2 regions of the Ensifer sp. ENS03 genome follow, and region 1 is predicted to be linked to the other one. Evidence: riboswitches for the same ligand, from Rfam matches in the RefSeq annotation. Region 1 holds a riboswitch; the other holds the start of a gene.

Region 1 (7,561 bases):
TGAGCATCTCGACAACGGCATCATGGTGCTCGGCTATGTCGTCATGCGGGTGGCAATGCTCTTCCAATGGCTGCGCGCCAGCCGGCAGAACCCGGCACGACGGGATGCCTGCATGGCCTATGTCAAAGCAATCAGCCTCGCCCAGCTCGGCTGGGTCGTTCTGATCTTCTTCGATTTCTCGCTGCTGGTGACCTTCGTCATGGTCGTGGGGCTGACGGCGATCGAGATGGTCGGCCCCTATGTCGCCGAGATGCGCTACGGCGGAACGCCCTGGCATGCCCATCACATCGCCGAGCGCTACGGGCTGCTCGCGATCATCGCGCTTGGGGAAGGGGTGGTCGGCACGGTCGCCTCAATCTCCGCCGTGGTCGAAGGGCAGGGCTGGAACCTCGATGTCGCGCTCGTCTGCCTCGCCGGTACGGGGCTCACCTTCGGCATGTGGTGGATCTATTTTCTGCTGCCGAGCGCCGAGATCCTGCACCGGCACCGTCAAAAACGCTCCTTCGTCTGGGGCTACGGCCACATGCCGATCTTCGCCTCGATTGTCGCGACTGGCGCCGGCCTGCATGTGGCGGCCTATTACATCGAGCACAAGGCGCATATCGGCTCGGTCGCAACGGTGCTGACCGTTGCGGTGCCCGTCGCGTGCTACATCGGGCTGCTCTATGCGATGTACGCCTATCTTATGCAGCAGGTGGAGCGGTTGCATCTCTGGCTGCTCGCGGGCACGGCAGTGGTGCTGGCCGCGTCAGTGGTCGCGGCCATGGCCGGGCTCGACATGGCCAAGTGCCTGATCATCCTGATGCTCGCGCCCGTCGTCACCATCGTCGGCTACGAGGTGGCGGGGCACCGGCACCGCGTGGCGGCACTGGATCGCAGCCTGCGCAAGAACGAGGCCGCGCATTGATTTTGCGAGTCGAAACAGTGCGTTGCCGGCTCAAGCTGGTGAGCCGATTCAGGTGGTTCAGAGGTTGATTCAAGCGCAGCGTTCGGCGCTGTTCGCCCCTGCCGCTGCCCCCTCACGCGAGCCTTCTCCCCGCAGGCGGGGAGAGGGAACGAGAACCGCCTCGGAGTTTGTGATGGACCCGGGTGGAAGGCCGTTCTCGGTAGCCCCGGGGAAAGAGTTTGCGCGACAAGGGTGCCGCTTGTGTCCTTCTCCCCGCCCGCGGGGAGAAGGTGGCCGGCAGGCCGGATGAGGGGCATTCCCCTCACCGGGCGGATGAGGGGCGAGCCTACCTCAACCGCATCTCGCGGATCAGGCGTTGACGAGCGCCAGCTTGGCGCGGGCGTCGAGGATCTGGGCGCAGGCGTTGGCCGCCTCCGTACCCTTGATAACGAAGTGCTCGCGGAAGAAGGCGATCAGCGGTTCGCTTTCCTGGAAATTGTGCGGCGTCAGTACGGCGGAAAGCACCGGCACATTGGTGTCGAGTTGCACGCGCATCATGCCGTCGAGCACGGTGCCGGCGACGAAATCGTGGCGGTAGATGCCGCCGTCGACGACGAAGGCGGTGCCGAGGATCGCGGCATAGCGGCCGGTCTTGGCCAGCGTCTGCGCATGCAGCGGGATTTCGAGCGCGCCGGGTACGTCGAAGATCTCGACGTCGGCTGCCGAGCCGCCAAGCTTCGTCCATTGCGTGACGAAGGCATCGACGCAGCGGTCGACGATATCGGCATGCCAGCGGGCACGAACGATCGCGATCTTGGCGGCGGGGTGGGAAAGAATGGTCATGGTCTCAAGCCTTTCAGGGTTTGGCGTTTTCCAATGATCCCGTCGGGCGAACATGCATGCGCGCGAGGTCCCGTCGCGGGGACCCACGTTGCTGCTTGCTCTCTTCCATCCGGACTGTGACCGTCGGCTCCGGAATCTGACCGGATCTGCTGACCCCCAGGGTAAAACCCTGAGGCGCTCGCGGGCTTCGGCCTTTCGGCCGCTACCGCCGGTGGGGAATTTCGCCCCGCCCTGAGAACAACGCGACTATATAGCGCGACCGCGCGCGGTCAAACGCACGGTGCGACGAAAATGCCGGAAATCACGACAGAATTTTGCTTGTCCGGTGGGTGCTCGAAAAACTCATTCTCCTTCCGGCAGTTTCGTACTAGCTAAGCCGAGGTGATCTGCAGGGTTGTTTGACTGTCGGTGGTGGCTGCATCACCTGTGGAAAGCTTGAATAACAGGCGTGAGATTTCAACGCTCCCTCATCTGGGGATGACGAGCCAGAAACCTCTTGCGCACCCAAGACGATTCATAGTTACTGCGAAGCAGAAGCAGCCTTCATCAATTTTTCTTTTGGTGACAGCAAAGGCGCTCCGATTGGCAAAACTCCCGAAGAAACCCGACAATGAGCATCTCAAGCTAAAGCTTTGGGTTGTTGAGGCATCCGCGATTGGCCGGTATCCCATCACGTGTGTCTTCGTCATCGCATTACTGTTTATGTGTGGCAAGGCGTTCGGGATTTGGTGAGGCGTTATGCGCGCAGTTCGTCGTCTTCGGCAGAAAGTGCCCGTCTGGCCCAATGGAGGAGGGCATCGCGATCGTCGAGGCAGTCGATCGGGGCTTCGTAGAAGCGGTGCACGACGACCGTCTTTCCGGCTTTCTGATAGGTGAAGGGCTGGCAGCTCTCGGCCACCAGTGCCTGCTTCAGCGCCTGGTCGACGCGAAAATAGAGGCGGTCCTTGATGCTGACGGCAAAACGCTTGTCGGCGACGAGGTAGGCCCAGCCGCCGAAGAAGCAGTCGATCTGGACGGGCCCGAGATCGGAGAGTTCATCCTGGATATGCCTGACGAAGGCACTCGGCTCGGCCTTGGCCATAATCACATCCTCGTTCGTGGCCGACGGATGGCGCAGCACTACGCTGCGCCATCTTAGCTAGCACTATTCGCGAATGACTAGCAGGTCCTTGGCGGCAAAGCGCAGCGTGACGTTGTCGCCGGAAACCGGCGGGGCCACACCCGGATTGTTGAACATGTCGAAGGAGATGACGTCGCCGCCGACGCGAAGGCGCGTGCGGATGACCGAGCCGAGGAAGCTCGTCGAGACGACCTCGCCCGCAAGCGACGTGTCGCCCGTGGCGCCCTCGGCGATCGAGCCCGCTTCGGGACGAAGCGCCAGCGAAATGCTGTCGCCGCCCTTCATGCCGGCAATCGGATCCTTCAGCGCGATCTGCTGGTTGCCGATCGTGACGGCACCCGCGGCCGGGTCCGCGACCTTGCCTTCGATGATGCTGAGCGTGCCGACGAAGGAGGCGACGAAACGCGTTGACGGCGTGTTGTAGATCTCGAAGGGGGTGCCGATCTGGTCGGCGCGGCCGGCATTCATGACGACGATGCGATCGGAGATCGACAGCGCTTCTTCCTGGTCATGGGTCACGAACACGGTGGTGATGCCGAGCTGTTGCTGGATCTGCCGGATTTCCTCGCGCAGCGACACGCGGATCTTGGCGTCGAGCGCCGACAGCGGCTCGTCGAGCAGCAGCACCTGCGGCTTGACCGCAATGGCGCGGGCAAGCGCAACGCGCTGCTGCTGACCACCGGAGAGCTGGTAGGGGAAGCGGTCCGCCAGGTGCTCGAGCTTGATCAGCCCGAGCATCTGCTTCACCCTCGCGTCGATCTCCGACTTGTCTGTACCTGCGACCTTGAGGCCGAAGGCGACGTTGTCATGCACGTTCATGTTGGGAAACAGCGCATAGGCCTGGAACACCATGCCGATGTTGCGCTGGTTGGGCTTCAGCGAGTTCTGGTCGCGGCCGTTGATGACGATCTTGCCGCTGGTCGGGCTTTCGAAGCCGGCGATCATGCGCAGGACCGTGGTCTTGCCGCAGCCCGATGGCCCGAGGAACGAGACGAACTCGCCCTTTTCGATGTCCATGTTGAAATCGTGCACGACGTGAACCGGGCCGAAGGACTTCTTGATGCTGGTGAGTGACAGGAAACTCATGGGTGCGGTCCTCAGGCCTTAGGAGGCGCGCTTTTTTGAAAGCGCGAGACGAGCTGGATGAGGCCGAGGCAGCCCCAGGTGATGCCGAATGCAATGACGGCGAGTGCGGCCGGTTCATAGGCGCGGTTGGCGCCCAGGAGCTGCATGTAGGGGCCGAAAGCCGGGCGATTGAGCAAGGCCGCCATGGTGAACTCGCCGATGACGATGGCAAAGGTCAGGAAGGCGCCCGAGAGCACGGCGACGAGCACGTTCGGCAGAATGATCTTGGCAAGGATCGTCGTCCATCCGGCGCCGAGGCTTTGGGCGGCCTCGGTCAAGGTGGCGACGTCGATGGTGCGAAGGCCCGTGTCGACTGCGCGGTACATGTAGGGTAGCGCAAGCGTCGCATAGCCGAACATCAGGAGGATGTTGGTGCCGGTGAGCGAGCCCGTCAACGGCAGCCAGCTCGAGGTGTTGTAGAGCCGGATGTACCCGAAGACGATGACGATCGCTGGGATGACCAGCGGCAGCAGCGTGATGAACTCGATGACGGGGCGCAGCCGCGGCAGCTTGAGGCGGACCCAGTAGGCTGTCGGCACGACGAGCAGAACACCGAAGAGGATCGTGAACAAGGCCTGTAGCACCGAATAGGTGAAGGTCTCCTGGAAGCGTGGGTCGGCGAAGACCTTCTGGTAAGCGTCGAAGGAGTATTCGCCGCGGCGCATCTTCAAGGAGAAGTTGGTCATGCCGATGAGCGGCAGGGTGAAATAGAGGAGGCCGAAAACGAGGGCTCCCCAGGCCCAGATCTTCTTCATTTCAGCCACCTTTCGCTGCGGCTGCGCAGCCAGATGTAGATCGCGTTGGCGATACCGGTGACGACGATCATGCCGAAGGCGAGCGCGTAACCGAGATGCGGGTTGCCGAGCACGTCGCCGCGGATCTGAGCAAAGAGCAGGATCGGCACGATCGAGAGCGACGAGCCGGTGAGTGCGATCGCGGTCGCAACGGCGCCGAAGGCATTGGCGAAAAGCAGCGCCAGCGTGCCGAGCAGCGACGGAAGCAGGATCGGGAAGGCGACCATGCGCCAGTATTGCAGGCCGGTGGCGCCGAGGATCTCGGCGGCCTCGCGCCATTCGCGCTTCAGGCCGTCGAGTGCCGGCGTGATGATCAGGATCATCAGCGGGATCTGGAAGAACAGATAGGTGACCGTCAGCCCCCAGAAGGACAGCAGGTTGAAGCCGAGCATCCGGAGGTCGAGCCCGAAGTTCGAGCGCAGGAAGACGGTGACGATGCCGACAGGTCCAAGCGTCGCGAGAAAGGCAAAGGCGAGCGGCACGCCGGCGAAGTTGGAGGCGACGCCCGAGAAGGTCAGAAGCGGTCCGCGGATCCCCTTCGGCAAGCCGCCGAAGACGATGGCGGACGCCATGGCAAAGCCGATCAGGCAGCCGAGAAGCGCCGAGGCGATGCTGATCTTGATGGAGATCCAGTAGGCAGCCAGAATCGAGGGCGTGAACAGGCCGCGGATGTTGTCGAGCGTGAAGCTGCCATCGGGCGTCTGAAACGCGCCGACCACGATCTTCATCGTCGGCAAAAGCAGGAACAGCGTCACGAAGGCGGCAAAGGGAAGAATGCCCAGCCAGTGAAGCGGTAGGCGACGCGCCGGCGGGCTGGCGTCGGGTTTAGCAGATGACATTCCGTTCGCGCCCCTGAAGCCGCGTTTTCCACGCGGGCGTTATCGATTGTTGCAAGCAAGAAGCGGGAAACCGAGGAAGCCGCGCACGGCTACCGGATCTCGCTCCAAGGACTTGAATTTCTTACGAATAACCTATGCGCCCCGACCGGAAAACCGGTCGGGGCGACATGTCTGTGGAAAGGCTTACTGAACGTTCGCGCCGACGACGGAATCCCAGCCGCCGGTGACGGCAGCCTTGTTGGCGTCGACTTCTTCGAGCGTCGGGAAGTAGGCCTTCTCGTAAGCGGCTGCCGGCGGCAGGGCGTCGATCAGCTCCTGCGGAACCTTGCCGGCCTTGACCATGGCGTTGAAGCGGGTCGGGTGGCAGAAGCCCTTGAGCCAGCCGAGCTGACCTTCGTCGGAGTAGAGGTGCTCCATCCACAGCTTCGCTGCGTTCGGGTGCGGCGCGTAGGCGGAGATGCCCTGAACGTAGACGCCGGCGAGAACGCCGCTGGCCGGAACGACGACTTCGGTCGGCGGATTGCCGTTGAGCGTCTTTGCCCAGCCGAGCGCGTTGTAGTCCCAGGCAACGACGATCGGGGTCGAGCCCTGTGCGAGCGTGCCCGACTTGCCGATAACCGGAACGAAGTTGCCGGCCTTGTTCAGTTCGGCGAAGTAGCCGAGACCAGCTTCACCAGCTTCCTTGCCGGACTTTGCACCCTTGGCGAGGCCAGCGGCGAGAACGCCGAGGATCGCCTGGTTCGAGGCGCGGGGGTCACCGGCGAGAGCAACCTGGCCGGCATATTCCGGCTTCAGCAGATCAGCCCAGTCCTTCGGTGCGTTCTGGACGAGGTCCTTGTTCACGAGGAAGGACATGACGCCGTAGTAGTCGCCGTACCAGTAGCCTTCGGCGTCCTTGACGCTGTCCGGGATCTCGTCCCAGGTGGAGACCTTGTAGGGCTGCAGCAGGCCTTCGGCCTTCATCTGCGGGCCGAAGGCGAGACCGACGTCGACGACGTCAGGAGCCTGCGGGCCCTTGTTGTCCTTGTTGGCCTTGACGGCTTCGACTTCGTCGGCCGAGCCTGCGTCCGGGTTCAGTTCGTTGACCTGGATTTCCGGATACTTGGCCTTGAAGGAAGCGATGACGTCGCCGTAGCCGCACCAGTCGTGGGGCAGGGCGACGGTCGTCAGCATGCCTTCCTTCTTGGCGGCTTCGATGAGCTCGGCGCTCGGTTCGGCAGCGGCGATTGCCGTCGTCGCCAGGAAAATGGCGGTGGAGAGCGAAAGCAGGCGTTGGGTTTTTGAAATCACTGGAGTTCTCCTTATGGGTTTAGTCAAATTCGTGGGGTTTCAGTCGATTTCGGCGAAGCTGTTAAAGAGATGCGATGAAAGTAATGTGACAGGGGGTTTATCCGTTAGCGCCGCGTATGTCGTTGGAAGAACATTTCTTTTTTGGCTTCGGCGGGCCACTGTCGCATAACTGCATGAAATCCTGTGAACGTGTCGGCGAATTCTCCTAGACCGGTTTGCGAAAGATGCGGGTGGAATCGAACAGGCCCTCAAGCGTCTTCATCCGATCCCGGGTTTCGTCCCAGTTCGAACTCTGAACGGCCTCGATCAGAGCCTCGATCAAGAACAGGATGACGACGGAGCTGTCCCAGGCGGACGGCACCTCGATCTGCGAGCGAAACACCCTTGAGGCGGACTTGGCGACCGGTGAACTCCAGCGATCGGTAAAAAGGATGATCTCGACACCCCGCTCGCTGGCGGATTTGGCAAGCGTCACCATCTCCTGCTCGTAGCGGCGAATGTCGAAGAGAATCAGTACGTCGCCCTGGCGCATGTCGAGCACATAGTGCGGCCAGGCGCTGGCATTGGTGGCGATTTCGGTGACCCCCGGCCGAATGACCTGAAGGTGGGTGAAGAGATAATCGGCGAGCGAGCGGGTGATGCGGCCGCCGAGCAGATAGATGCT
Region 2 (7,561 bases), on a different contig from region 1:
GGCGGTGAGTACTCCCGGAAGCCCTGTTTGAGGTTGAGGCTCAGGGCAAATTGAGTGGTCCGCGATACTTATCTTGAAAGTGTCCGGCGTGCTGGAAGGAAGTGGAAATGAGCAAGGTCAGCGGAAGCAACGGCGGTGACTCGAAGAATACACTTTATTGTTCGTTCTGCGGCAAGAGCCAGCACGAAGTCCGAAAACTGATTGCCGGACCGACCGTGTTCATCTGCGATGAATGCGTCGAACTGTGCATGGATATCATTCGCGAAGAGAACAAGACCTCGATGGTCAAGTCCCGCGACGGTGTTCCGACCCCTCAGGAAATCATCAAGGTTCTGGACGAATACGTCATCGGCCAGCAGCAGGCGAAGCGCATCCTGTCGGTCGCCGTTCACAACCATTACAAGCGCCTGGCGCACGCCGCCAAGGGAAGCGACGTCGAGCTTGCGAAGTCGAACATCATGCTGGTCGGCCCGACCGGCTGCGGCAAGACCTATCTCGCCCAGACGCTCGCCCGCATCATCGACGTGCCGTTCACCATGGCCGACGCCACGACGCTGACCGAAGCCGGTTATGTCGGTGAAGACGTCGAGAACATTATCCTGAAGCTGCTTCAGGCTGCCGACTACAACGTCGAGCGCGCCCAGCGCGGCATCGTCTACATCGACGAAGTCGACAAGATTTCGCGCAAGTCCGACAACCCGTCGATAACCCGCGACGTATCGGGCGAGGGCGTGCAGCAGGCGCTTCTGAAGATCATGGAAGGCACGGTTGCCTCGGTACCGCCGCAGGGCGGCCGCAAGCATCCGCAGCAGGAATTCCTGCAGGTGGATACGACCAACATCCTGTTCATCTGCGGCGGTGCCTTTGCCGGCCTCGACAAGATCATCTCCGCCCGTGGTGAGAAGACCTCGATCGGTTTCGGCGCAACGGTCCGCTCGCCGGAAGATCGCCGTGTCGGCGAAGTTCTGCGCGAACTGGAGCCGGAAGATCTCGTCAAGTTCGGCCTGATCCCGGAATTCATCGGTCGTCTGCCGGTTCTGGCGACGCTGGAAGATCTCGATGAAGATGCGCTGATCCAGATCCTGTCCGAGCCGAAGAACGCTCTGATCAAGCAGTACCAGCGCCTGTTCGAGATGGAAGACGTCGAACTGACCTTCCACGAGGACGCGCTTCGCGAGATCGCGCGTCGGGCGATCGTGCGCAAGACCGGTGCCCGTGGCCTTCGCTCCATCATGGAGAAGATCCTGCTCGACACCATGTTCGAGCTGCCGACGCTCGAAGGCGTGCGCGAAGTGGTCATCTCGGACGAGGTGGTCAAGGGCGCTGCCCGGCCGCTCTACATCTACTCGGAACGGTCGGACGAAAAGACCAACGTTTCGGCCTGAGCGTCCTGAATTACCCTTTGAGAAGCCCGCCTCGTGCGGGCTTTTTCATGTCTGCTTCATGTGTTCACACTTAGCTGTTGAGACACCTGCGCCGGGGCGCAGATTTCACAATTCGATTGTTGCTAAAGTGCCGCAAACAACGCAATGATGTGACGATTCAATGAAGGACCTTAATGGTTGCGGTCCATGAGCTTGTAGTCCGTCGCAAGGTCCGCAACAGCATTGATGCGTAGTCAGAAGGACCCGGCCACTGTTTGTGGATGTCTGCGTCGAGCCTTGAAATGGACGCGGTCGCACTCCACTTTCATGTGGAAAATATGACAGCCGGGAGTGCCTGTAGGGCTCCCGGATACGGGCCCGAAATCGGGACGGAAAGGAAATGACATGACGAACAAAACGTCACCGGCGACTGAAAGCGCGACCTACCCGGTCCTGCCGCTCCGCGACATCGTAGTCTTCCCGCATATGATCGTGCCGCTTTTCGTCGGCCGCGAAAAATCGATCCGTGCGCTCGAGGAAGTCATGGGCACCGACAAGCAGATCATGCTTGCCACCCAGATCAACGCCACCGACGACGATCCGGAACCGTCCGCGATCTACGAAGTCGGTACCATCGCCAACGTTCTGCAACTGCTGAAGCTGCCCGACGGCACCGTCAAGGTACTGGTCGAGGGCCGCGCGCGCGCCAAAATCGACGGCTACACGCCGCGCGAGGAATTCTATGAGGCTGCGGCGCATAGCCTGAGCGAGCCGGAGGAAGATCCGGTCGAGATCGAGGCGCTCAGCCGCTCGGTCATCTCCGAATTCGAAAGCTACGTAAAGCTCAACAAGAAGATCTCTCCCGAGGTCGTCGGCGTTGCCAGCCAGATCGAGGACTATTCGAAGCTGGCCGACACGGTCGCTTCGCACCTGTCGATCAAGATCGTCGAAAAGCAGGAAATGCTAGAGACCACCAGCGTGAAGATGCGCCTGGAAAAGGCGCTCGGCTTCATGGAAGGCGAGATCTCCGTCCTGCAGGTGGAAAAGCGCATCCGCTCGCGCGTCAAGCGCCAGATGGAGAAGACCCAGCGCGAGTACTACCTCAACGAACAGATGAAGGCGATCCAGAAGGAACTCGGCGACGGCGAAGACGGCCGCGACGAGATGGCCGAGCTCGAAGAGCGTATCGCCAAGACCAAGCTTTCCAAGGAAGCGCGCGAAAAGGCTGATGCAGAGCTGAAGAAGCTGCGCCAGATGAGCCCGATGTCGGCGGAAGCCACCGTCGTTCGCAACTACCTGGATTGGCTGCTCGGCCTGCCCTGGGGCAAGAAGTCGAAGATCAAGACCGACCTGAACCATGCCGAGGAAGTGCTCAACGTCGATCATTTCGGCCTCGACAAGGTCAAGGAGCGCATCGTCGAGTATCTCGCCGTGCAGGCGCGTTCGACCAAGATCAAGGGCCCCATCCTGTGCCTCGTCGGCCCTCCGGGCGTCGGCAAGACCTCGCTCGCCAAGTCGATCGCCAAGGCGACCGGCCGCGAATATGTGCGCATGGCGCTGGGCGGCGTTCGTGACGAAGCCGAGATCCGTGGCCACCGCCGCACCTATATCGGCTCGATGCCGGGCAAGGTCGTTCAGTCGATGAAGAAGGCGAAGCGGTCCAATCCGCTGTTCCTGCTCGACGAAATCGACAAGATGGGCCAGGACTTCCGCGGCGATCCGTCGTCGGCGCTGCTCGAGGTGCTGGATCCGGAACAGAACTCGACCTTCATGGACCACTACCTGGAGGTCGAATACGACCTGTCCAACGTGATGTTCATCACCACCGCCAACACGCTGAATATCCCGGCGCCGTTGATGGACCGCATGGAAGTGATCCGCATCGCCGGCTACACGGAAGAGGAAAAGCTGGAAATCGCCAAGCGGCATCTGCTGCCGAAGGCGATCCGCGACCACGCGCTGCAGCCGAAGGAATTCTCGGTCACAGACGGCGCGCTGATGGCGGTCATCCAGACCTACACCCGCGAAGCCGGTGTGCGTAACTTCGAACGCGAGCTGATGAAGCTCGCCCGCAAGGCCGTGACCGAGATCATCAAGGGCAAGGCCAAGAAGGTCGAAGTGAACGCTGCCAACATCAACGACTATCTGGGCGTTCCGCGCTTCCGCCACGGCGAAGCTGAACGTGACGATCAGATCGGTGTTGTCACCGGTCTCGCATGGACTGAGGTCGGCGGCGAGCTTCTGACGATCGAAGGCGTCATGATGCCCGGCAAGGGCCGCATGACCGTCACCGGCAACCTGCGCGACGTGATGAAGGAATCGATTTCCGCGGCGGCTTCTTATGTCCGCTCGCGCGCAATCGACTTCGGCATCGAACCGCCGCTGTTCGACAAGCGTGACATCCACGTGCACGTACCGGAAGGTGCGACGCCGAAGGATGGCCCGTCGGCCGGCGTCGCGATGGCAACCACGATCGTGTCGATCATGACCGGCATCCCGATCTCCAAGGATGTTGCAATGACCGGCGAGATCACGCTGCGCGGCCGCGTGCTGCCGATCGGCGGTCTGAAAGAGAAGCTCCTGGCAGCGCTGCGGGGCGGCATCAAGAAGGTGCTGATCCCGGAAGAGAACGCCAAGGATCTCGCCGAGATCCCGGACAACGTGAAGAACGCGCTCGAAATCATCCCGGTTTCGCGGGTGGGCGAAGTGCTCGAACACGCTCTGGTGCGCATGCCGGAACCGATCGATTGGGACCCGGCAAACGAGCCGGCAACCGTAGCACCGGTTGATTCGCAGGACGAAGCAGGCTCCTCCGTCGCCCACTGACGGGGGTTTGAAAATGGGTGCAGCCGGCTCGCGCGGCGCTCATTTTGCAGAAAAATTGGGAAGACCGGCCATTGGCCGGTCTTTTTTGTTGTAAAAGCGCCCTGCAAGCCTTGCATTCCAAGGGATTAGGCGCAATTGGGAAAGGCAAGACGCGGGCGAAGCGCAAGCCGCCGCGCCTTAAAACACAGTCGTTTCGAACCAATCTGAAAGGGGTGGAAACATGAACAAAAATGAGCTCGTGTCTGCCGTTGCTGAGAAGGCCGGACTTTCCAAGACCGACGCATCTTCTGCAGTTGATGCAGTTTTCGAGACCATCCAGGCTGAGCTGAAGAACGGCGGCGACATTCGCCTGGTCGGCTTCGGCAACTTCTCGGTTTCGCGCCGCGAAGCCTCGAAGGGCCGTAACCCGTCCACGGGTGCGGAAGTTGACATCCCGGCACGCAACGTGCCGAAGTTCACGGCCGGCAAGGGCCTGAAGGATGCCGTCAACGGCTGATGAGATTTGCTTGGCGGCCGGACACGAGGCCGGCAGTCCAGGTATTCGAGGGTTCGGCGCAAGCCGGACCCTTTCGCATTTTGGGGGCAGCCCTTGCGGGTGTCCGTCATTTGCTCTAGGGCTTGCCCATTCTCAGGGCGGGGTGAAAGTCCCCACCGGCGGTAAGGGCATGACAGCGCGGCGTCTTGGAGACGCGCGAAGGTGGCCCAAGCCCGCGAGCGCCTTTCCTCGATTTTTGGGGAGAGGGTCAGCAGATCCGGTGCAACTCCGGAGCCGACGGTCATAGTCCGGATGAAAGAGAATGGTCGCTGACACGAAGGGCAGGGATGCCCGGCGTCGTGCCGTGCGCTCATGCGTCCTGATTTGTGTTTGGTCCGCTTTCAGGGTGCATGACATGAATCAGACTTCCCTCGGCTTTTCCTCCTCGCGCGCCATGGCCGGAGCCGGCTTCATGGTGTTGGCCGGGATCGCTTTCGCCGGCCTCAATGTCGTCACCCAATGGCTGACGATGAAGCTCGGTTTTCCAGCCACCGCCATGGCGTTCTGGCAATATGCCTTCGCCTTCCTCTTCTCACTGCCGTTTCTGCGACGCGTCGGGCTGTCGGCCATGCGCACCGACTATCCCTGGCGTCACGTCGCGCGCGTGGTGTTGGCCGCCTTCGGTGTGGGGGCCTGGGTCTCCGGTCTGGCGCACGTGCCGATCTGGCAGGCGATCGCGCTGGTCATGACCTCGCCGTTCTTCATCATCCTCGGCGCCCGCCTGTTTCTCGGCGAACGCGTCGGCGCGGCGCGCTGGGCCGCAACCGCGGTCGGTTTCGCCGGGGCGATGATTATTCTCGAACCGTGGTCGGACAGCTTCAGCTGGGCCGCCCTTTTGCCGATCCTGTCGGCGCTGTTGTGGGGCGCTTCGTCGCTCATCACCAAGAGCCTCACAAGTCTCGAGCGCCCCGAAACGATCACCGTATGGCTGCTTGTGCTTCTGACGCCGATCAACGGCGCCATCGCGCTTTCGGCCGGCTTCACCATGCCGGATGGGACAGCACTCGGCTTCCTGCTGCTCGCCGGGATACTGACCGTAGTCGCACAATATCTGCTGACGCTCGCCTATACTGTTGCCGACGCTGCCTACGTGCAGCCCTTCGACGATCTGAAGCTGCCGCTTAACGTCTTTGCGGGCTGGCTGGTCTTCGGTTACGCGCCGACAGGATATCTTTGGGTCGGCGCAGTGCTGATCCTTGGCGCCTCGCTGTTCATCATGCGCAACGAGATGCGGCGCGAGCGCGCCGCGCCTGCAACCGGAACGGTGTAAAACCCAAGCGTTGTCATTCGGCTGTCATCGGCATCGCGCAGAACCCCCATGTTTTCAGTGTTCGCACATGGGGGATTTCATGACCATCACTTCGCGCGTGACCGCGCTTGCGGCCGTTCTTCTTGCATCCGCAGCATTTCCTGCGGCGGCCGAGCCCGTCTTCAACCGCATTGCATCCTTTGCTGTTGCCGATAACCTGCCGGAAGGCGATGCGCGCAAGGCGCCGACATCTGCCGAAATCATCACGGCCAGCGAAGACGGCAACACGCTTGTCTATTCCGACAGCCCCGGCAAGCGCGTCGGCCTGATCGACATCAACGATGCCAAGGCGCCGAAGGCAGCCGGCACGGTCTCTTTTGACGGCGAGCCGACCTCGGTCACCATCGCCGGTGCAAAGGCACTCGTCGCGGTCAACACGCGCGAAAGCTTCGTCAAGCCTTCGGGGCTTCTTGCGATCGTCGATCTGGCCTCGAAGAAAGTCGATGCGACCTGCGATCTCGGCGGCCAGCCGGATTCGATCGCCGTCAACAAGGACCGCACGCTGGCGGCCATCGCCATCGAGAACGAGCGCGATGAAGAGCTGAACGACGGCAAGATCCCGCAGATGCCGGCCGGCGACCTCGTCATCTTGTCGTTGAAGGATGGTGTTGCCGATTGCGGTTCGCTGAAGCGCGTGACGCTGACCGGTCTTGCCGAAATCGCCGGTGAAGACCCGGAGCCGGAATTCGTTTCCTTCAACGGCAAGGACGAGATCGCGCTGACGCTGCAGGAGAACAACCACATCGTCATCATCGACGGCAAGACGGGAACGGTGAAGACGCATTTCTCTGCCGGCACGGTCGACCTCAAGAACATCGACACCAAGCGCAACGGCGCGATTGCCTTCAAGGACGAGCAGCCGGGCCGCAAACGCGAGCCCGACGCGGTGAAGTGGCTCGACGACCACCGCATCGTCGTTGCCAACGAAGGCGACTATGAAGGCGGTTCGCGCGGTTTCACGATCTTCGACACCACCGGCAAGGTGCTCTTCGAATCGGGCGCGAGCTTGGAGCATGCGATCGCCGCCATCGGCCACTATCCGGAGAAGCGCTCTTCGGCCAAGGGCGTTGAGCCCGAGGGCCTGGAAGCGGCGAAGTTCGGTGACGACAACCTGTTCTTCGTTCTGTCCGAGCGTGCCTCGATCGTCGGCGTCTACAAGGATACGGGCGCCGAGCCTGAGTTGCTGCAGCTCCTGCCGTCGGGCATCTCGCCGGAAGGCGCCGTCGCGATCCCCGCGCGCAATCTCTTTGCGACCGCAAACGAAGTCGATCTCGTCGAGGACGGCGGCGCGCGCTCGCACGTGATGATCTATGAGCGTGCCGAGGGCGAAGCGGTCTATCCGCAGATCCGCTCCGCCGAGAAGGATGGCTTGCCGATCGGCTTCGGCGCACTCTCCGGTCTCGCCGCCGTCGCCGACAAGCCCGGCTTCCTGCGCGCCGTCAACGATTCGGTCTACTCGTCGCAGCCCACGATCTTCACCATCGATGCCACCCAGAAGCCGGCGCTGATCACCGAAGCGCTCGCCAT

The links. Region 1 has a riboswitch for FMN ahead of IB263_RS10565 (6,7-dimethyl-8-ribityllumazine synthase). Riboswitches for the same ligand answer to the same signal wherever they lie in the genome.
Region 2: it holds a riboswitch for FMN, as region 1 does, so the genes downstream of both, IB263_RS06500 (DMT family transporter) here and IB263_RS10565 (6,7-dimethyl-8-ribityllumazine synthase) in region 1, are expected to answer to the same signal.

What each region holds. Positions count from the first base shown of each region.
Region 1 covers NZ_JACVAV010000002.1:780,848-788,408, reverse strand. Annotated here, with positions in the region: gene IB263_RS10570 (low temperature requirement protein A) at 1-907, shown strand, start outside; gene IB263_RS10565 (6,7-dimethyl-8-ribityllumazine synthase) at 1,256-1,729, opposite strand; FMN riboswitch at 1,823-1,972, opposite strand; gene IB263_RS10560 (TfoX/Sxy family protein) at 2,466-2,810, opposite strand; gene IB263_RS10555 (ABC transporter ATP-binding protein) at 2,874-3,935, opposite strand; gene IB263_RS10550 (ABC transporter permease) at 3,947-4,729, opposite strand; gene IB263_RS10545 (ABC transporter permease subunit) at 4,726-5,607, opposite strand; gene IB263_RS10540 (ABC transporter substrate-binding protein) at 5,791-6,897, opposite strand; gene IB263_RS10535 (MurR/RpiR family transcriptional regulator) at 7,103-7,561, opposite strand, start outside.
Region 2 covers NZ_JACVAV010000001.1:1,320,155-1,327,715, forward strand. Annotated here, with positions in the region: gene clpX (ATP-dependent Clp protease ATP-binding subunit ClpX) at 108-1,385, shown strand; gene lon (endopeptidase La) at 1,770-4,190, shown strand; gene hupB (DNA-binding protein HupB) at 4,411-4,686, shown strand; FMN riboswitch at 4,811-4,993, shown strand; gene IB263_RS06500 (DMT family transporter) at 5,081-5,995, shown strand; gene IB263_RS06505 (esterase-like activity of phytase family protein) at 6,063-7,561, shown strand, end outside.